3 regions of the Paenibacillus sp. FSL M8-0212 genome follow, and region 1 is predicted to be linked to each of the others. Evidence: riboswitches for the same ligand, from Rfam matches in the RefSeq annotation. Region 1 holds a riboswitch; each other region holds the start of a gene.
What was found. Region 1 has a riboswitch for thiamine pyrophosphate ahead of MKX68_RS06580 (ABC transporter ATP-binding protein). Riboswitches for the same ligand answer to the same signal wherever they lie in the genome.
Positions count from the first base shown of each region.

Region 2: another riboswitch for thiamine pyrophosphate. It lies ahead of tenA (thiaminase II); the one in region 1 lies ahead of MKX68_RS06580 (ABC transporter ATP-binding protein).
Region 3: another riboswitch for thiamine pyrophosphate. It lies ahead of MKX68_RS08735 (ABC transporter substrate-binding protein); the one in region 1 lies ahead of MKX68_RS06580 (ABC transporter ATP-binding protein).

Region 1 is NZ_JBBORP010000001.1:1,466,173-1,468,443, reverse strand. It holds gene MKX68_RS06585 (ABC transporter permease) at 1-481, opposite strand, end outside; gene MKX68_RS06580 (ABC transporter ATP-binding protein) at 471-1,235, opposite strand; TPP riboswitch at 1,394-1,496, opposite strand; gene MKX68_RS06575 (radical SAM/SPASM domain-containing protein) at 1,679-2,271, shown strand, end outside.
Region 2 is NZ_JBBORP010000001.1:5,756,498-5,758,768, forward strand. It holds gene MKX68_RS25320 (CotH kinase family protein) at 1-617, opposite strand, end outside; gene tenA (thiaminase II) at 742-1,401, opposite strand; TPP riboswitch at 1,517-1,614, opposite strand; gene MKX68_RS25330 (endo-1,4-beta-xylanase) at 1,821-2,271, opposite strand, start outside.
Region 3 is NZ_JBBORP010000001.1:1,984,339-1,986,609, forward strand. It holds gene MKX68_RS08730 (NAD-dependent epimerase/dehydratase family protein) at 1-735, shown strand, start outside; TPP riboswitch at 881-993, shown strand; gene MKX68_RS08735 (ABC transporter substrate-binding protein) at 1,302-2,271, shown strand, end outside.

The DNA.
Region 1 (2,271 bases):
GGAGTCCATCGTAGGTACTGACCACAATAGGGAAGAATGCGATTAAGAACACCACCGCGACTTTGCTCCACAACGTGTAACCAAACCACAAGATAAATACGGGAGACAAGGCAATCAGCGGGATGGTCTGACTGATCACGATGAAGGGATACAAGGCCTTTTCAATTGATCGGTTCATATGCATGCCTGTTGCTAGCGTAATTCCGGTCACTATGGACAAGCCAAAACCAACAACAACCTCCATAAAGGTAGCAGGTAGATGGATAGTCAACAGCAGACGGCGATGCTCAACCAGTGAGCTTACGATGGCCGTGGGTGCAGGAATGATAAATGAGGGCACCCATCCCATACGCACAATCGTTTCCCAGATCGCCAGTAAAAAGAACATGAGCATAATAAACAAACCATATTGGGAAAACGACCTCGAGAGCCACTTCGAACACCACGTCCAAACGCTAACCTCAGCTCTATCATTTTGCATGTAATTGTTCCTCCAGTTGTTTCCTCATCTGCACGAGAGCGGGTTCGTAGATCATGTCCGAATGCCTTGGGCGTGGTAAAGGAACCGTTATCTCCCGTAACTGCTGACCTTGCCCTCCTGGAGTTAACAGAATGATACGGTCACTTAACAGCAGGGCTTCCTCGATGTCATGTGTAATGAACAGCACGGTTTGTCCAAAGTCCTTCCACAGCTCCAACAACCAGCGATGCATTTCTCGTTTGGTTAAAGCGTCGAGTGCACCGAAGGGTTCATCCAGCAACATGAGCTGCCCGCCTGTAAGCAAGGTACGCAGCAATGCCACCCGCTGCCGCATGCCGCCGGATAACTCATCCGGATAGGCCTGCTCATAACCGGACAAGCCAAACCTTGCCAATCCAGCGATGATATCGGCTCGTAGTTTGTCCTTGTCCTGTCGGCCTGGTGCCAGCTCGGCAGGCAGCAGGCAGTTCTCCATGACGGTACGCCAGGATAACAGCAGGTCTTTCTGCGGCATATAGGCGACTCGTCCGAGCCGTTGTCCTTGCGGTACATCAGCAATATCGATGGTGCCAACGGTTGGCTCGTGCAAGCCTGCGAGCAGCTTGAAGAGTGTGCTTTTACCTGATCCGCTGGAGCCGATGAGCGAGACAAATTCTCCTTGTTGAACCTGAAGCGACACATTGGAGAGCACGGGTGAATCTTTTTTTTCGGGAAAAGCGAAGCTAACGTTCTCAATGGTTACATGGTTGCTCATCTGATCCTCACCCCCTTGATGTCAGACTGCTGGAATAACAACGGCATCCTGTACTCTGCAAAAGGAACAAAAAAGACCCACCCATTTCCGGAGAAATGAGTGGGTCTGTAAGTTAAATCCGCAATTTATCTTCACATACATGAAAAAATTCCGCTTACTAAAAGGCCGCTCCACTTCCCTCCGCTGGTATGATCCAGATCAGGTTCAAAGGGTCCGAATAGTCATATTCGTCTCAGCCGCAAGGCTCCCCTAGTGCAAAAGTTCAAGATATGCAGTTGTCTGTTCAGCATATATCACTCGAACATGAACTGTAAAGAGGCAGCATGATAACTGAACAATTTACCTTGGCTCATGAACCCGATATAATAGGGATGGCCCGTATAGGCCGGATCACAAAATGCAGGTGGGATTGTTCTCCCTCCTAGGCAGAATGGGGACCCGAGTTGAAAACGTTCAAAAAAGTATATATTGAGATCACGAGTATCTGCAATCTGGCTTGCAGCTTCTGTCCGCAGACGCAGCGTGCCAAAGGATTCATTGACCCTGAAGTCTTCAACAATATACTGGAACAAGTTAAACCACACACCAATCATATTTATCTACATGTCAAAGGCGAACCCTTGTTGCATCCCAAAATAGATCTGCTGCTTGATTCCGCACATGAGAAGGGACTCAAGGTGAACATTACAACGAATGGTACACTCTTGCCCAAGACTCAGCATAAATTGCTTGGCAAACCGGCGCTGCGGCAGATGAATTTCTCCCTGCACAGCTTCGATGGGCATGAAGGTTCAACAGACCGTGACGGATACCTGCGTCATATTTTGTCCTTTGTACACGAGGCCGTTAAGCACAATGTCATCATCTCATTCCGACTGTGGAATCTGACGCAGGATAACTTCACAAATGCTCAGATGAATCGAAATCGGGAGACTCTTGAAGTATTGGAACGTGAGTTCAATCTGGACTTCCGCATTGAGGAAAAAGTAGTTCCAGGCAGTGGGGTCAAAATTGCCCCGAATGTATATCTGAATCA
Region 2 (2,271 bases), 4.3 Mb from region 1:
CCGCTGTCAATATCTTCAACAGCCAGGTACAAACCCCAAGTCTCTCCATTTACACTAATATTGGAGAATGCGAATAAAGGTGCATCTACGCCAATATAACTCATGATGTCATAACTCAAGTATTCCTTCATATAACTATTGTCGCTAATCATGTTGTTCACAACGAGCTTGTCCAACCCCATCCAAGTTTGATCCTTAACATACTCATCAAACTTGATTTTGAAACTATATCGATCCGTTGTATCATCGCTAGCAACTTGCCGAAGGCTGGAGTTACCCTTTGGACGAATTCCGACGTTTTCAATCGTTGTGCCGTTAATCGTAATATTAGCTGAGATGTACTGCTCCTCATTTGCATTATCCAACATTTCTTTCCATGCCGCTTCATCCACATCAATCGAAATGGACATAACCTCATTTTTGTTGATTTGATCGGCATACCCTACTGTCTGCGCAGTATTCTCCGTTTTACTCTGATTATCCGTATTCGTTTGTTCTGTTTCAGTCGAATTACTTTCCGAGTCCACACTTCCTTGATTAGTCGAGCTGCATGCCGTCAGCATTGCAGTACATAACACCGCTACACCGATAAATTTAGGCCATTTGTATATACTCATTGCCATCACCTCATGATTGTTGTTGAATCTTTTTATATGTAATCATCATAGATGGCAATTCTTAAATGAATCTGAATGAGTGGCGTCATATGGTACTCTCTAATTGAATGAACGACCAGTGAACTTAAGGCTCCAGCCTCCATGACATCTCCCAAAAATCAAGCTCGAAGCGACTGCACATCACGAAAATATCTTCCATTCGTTGGTACGTTTCCTCGCTACAGCCTTCTAATAGCTTATCCGTTAACGCCACAAGGGATTGATTGTTGCTGTTGTATTCAGAGGAAGCATATCCTGTGATCCACTCTCCGTAAAAAGGATGATCAGCTGCACCTGGCTTTTGGGAAAGAGCTTGACCAATCTCTGCATAGCTCCACGAGCAGGCCAGAATCGATACAAGTACTTCTGCTATACCGCCCGCATGGGAAACTGAGAGCATATAGTTAGTATAGGCTGCATTTTTCAGTGCAGGTTTTACCTGAAAAACATGATCCTCTGTAATTCCTAAACGCTCCATATAAGAACGATGAATTTTCATTTCACCATTCAGGATGTTATCTACGTTTTTACTAAAAAACTGCATCAATTTGGGGTCGTGCGACTTGACGATACCTAGTGCAAATACGCGGGCATAATCATACAGGTACAAGTAGTCTTGCAGCAAATAATAACGAAATTGTTCAACCTGTAAAGAACCATCCCCGATCCCTTTAACAAAGGGATGCTCAAGACATTCCTTCCATACAGGCTTTGCTGCCTGATATAGTCGCTCTGAAATAGTCAACGTGTGTTCCTCCAATTCATAATGTATGTATTTAAAAACAAAAAAACGAAACATCCATAGGATGTTTCGCAGACAAATACACTAAAACAAGGGGTACGCATGAGCTACCCAAGTACAGCGTTTCATCGTTGCATCCCTACGTTGGCATGATCCAAATCAGGTAAGGTCGGTTTAACACCCTCTCAGCCGGTTAAGGCTCCCTCGCAAACGGTTGTATGTAGTTGATTACTTTCTTGTTCCCATAAAAGAAAAAATAACATCCATTTAGTATATCAAGGGCTGTTAAATATAGTCAAGGCAGTTTGTATCCCACCTCATCAGCTTGAGTGACGTATGTAAACGATGAAAACCATCATAACAATGGTTGAGTTTTATCCACTGTTATGATGGTTTCTACTCTTACAATTACTGCCGATGGATTAATGCCCGAGTTTGTTCTTTCCGACAAAAGTGAGTATTCCGTACTGGGAAGTGTTTCTCCAGCTCTCATTGGTCGTATCATTCCACTTGGCTACGTTCTGTTTACCTCCGCCCTGGTTGTCGTTAATTTGAAGCTCGAAACCGAGGACATTTCCAGCCTTTGGCGTCAGTGAATTCAACTGGATTCTGGCTTCTACGAGGTATCCTTTATTTGTTTTCTTCACAGCACTTACAAGGCGTCCGGGTGAGGCACTGCCTGCAAAGGTTCCGACATTGTCTGCACTGATTCTGAACTGGGCATCATCATATTGAAAATACGGTGTGCGCTGGTGATTCTCGTCCAGGAAAATCTCAACCGAATCCTGATCCCATGGGTTAATGCTATCTGTGATGATGTTTGGATCAGTGACATCGATTAGCAGATATAGATACTTACCTGACCACATTGCG
Region 3 (2,271 bases), 520 kb from region 1:
GCAGCCGGGAAAATTGGACGTGATTTGTCCCAATACTTGTCAGAAGCATATCACCTGCGACTAACGGATTTGAATACCGACAGACTGCAAACGTATCAAGAAACCCGTCATGAGATCATGACACTGGATGTGACAGACCCCGAAGCCTGTCAGCATGCATGCGAAGGCATGGATGTGGTTGTACATCTGGCGGGAGACCCTTCCCCGCATGCCGGATTCTATGAATCGTTGTTGGATATCAATATCAAAGGTACATTTAATGTATTCCGTGCAGCTAAAGACCAAGGTGTACGAAGAGTCATTCTTGCAAGCAGTGCACAGACGATTGAGGGGTATCCCATTGATGCTCAAGTCTATCCGGACATGCCAACACGCCCACGGAATTTGTACGGGGTTAGCAAATGTTTTGGAGAATCACTCGCTTCCTATTTTGCGTATACCGAAGGTTTACAAAGTGTAGCAATACGTATAGGTGCATATGATGATTTTCAACCGGACGGACCCGTGCTGGAGGCAAGGGATGTGAGCGCGTATATTAGTCCGGCTGACTTGTGTGATTTGATGTTCAAAGCAATTACAACTACTGATCTGGAACCCTTCACCATACTGCATGGGATCTCGAATAATCGGTTTAAACGATTGAATCTGGAAACCACTCAGAAACAGGTAGGCTATGACCCAAAATCCGATGCTTTTGCACTCAGTCAGATTTCCTTATATGATTCGCCACGATAATTAATGAAAATAACACATCCAAACAGACCGTTATACATATGTATAACGGTCTGTTTGATAAGTTCATACGTGTCCCCATCCAGTTCCTGACTGGACACGTTCCACCTGCTGGCCTATAATTACACCTAGTAATGCCCGTAACTTCATAGTTTCCCAGGGGAGTCGGAATTGGCCGGCTGAGAGTGTATCCCACCAAGATACTAACCCTTAGACCTGATCTGGATCATGCCAGCGTAGGAATCGGAGTATATCGAAATGGCACAGCCCTATGGCTGAACGCCACCTCTCTAACGCCTGCACGCGTCCCGGATTACGGGACGCTTTTTTTGTTATATCAGAAAGTAAAAGTTTGGAAGCATCACCTTTCTGATATTGCAAGAAAAACTGCCGCTAAACGCGGTCTGGCTTCCTTGAATGACATCGATGGACGTTTTATTTTCGTTCAAAAATAACGTCATCCGGATCTCAACTGGTATAAATCTTTTGATTTATGCAAGATGATTGGATATGAAGCCAAGGAGTACCCCGTGCCACTCGGCCGGACATACCGAAGGAGAGAATCAAAGATGAAATGGCGTAAAACGATGGGATTGTTGCTCTTATGCGTGCTTATGGTGACTGTAGCCGCATGTGGTGGCAAAGAAGCTGCCCCAGCTGGGCAGAACGGCAACACAAATACGGAAAGCAGCAACGAAGGTGACACTGCCGCCCTGAAAGATATTAAAGTGGTGCTCGACTGGACACCAAATACGAATCATACCGGCCTGTATGCGGCTGTAGATCAAGGTTTTTACAAGGCCGAAGGCTTAAACGTGGAGATTGTACAACCAGGTGCCGGTGGCGCAGATACGATGGTTGCATCGAACGAAGTGCCTTTTGGCGTAAGTTATCAGGAGAGTGTAACTCAAGCCCGCACACAGGATGTTCCTCTCGTCTCCATCGCAGCAGTTATTCAGCATAATACATCCGGGTTCGCTGCTCCGGCGGATCGGAATATCAAATCACCGAAAGATTTTGAAGGCAAAACCTATGGCGGTTGGGGTTCCCCAGTGGAAGAAGCCGTGATGCAATCCATTATGGAAGGCGACGGAGCCGATGTATCCAAAGTGAAAAACATTAACATGGGTGATGCCGACTTTTTCACCGCAGTGAAACGGGATATTGATTTCGCGTGGATTTTCTACGCTTGGACGGGGATTGAAGCCGAACTACGCGGGGAACCGATCGACATGTTATATGTGAAGGATTATTCAGATGCACTGGATTATTACACGCCTGTCCTCGTAACAAACGAGCAGACGATCCAAAACGACCCTGAGCTGGTGAAAGCATTCCTGAAAGCCACTTCAGAAGGATATCAATATGCGATCGATCATCCCGAAGACGCAGCGAATATTCTGATCAAGGCCGTCCCGGACCTAGATAAAGACCTCGTACTGGCAAGCCAGAAATGGCTTAGTCCCAAGTACACAGATGACGCCCCGCGTTGGGGTGAGCAAAAGCAGGAAGTATGGCAGAACTACACCGACTGGATGT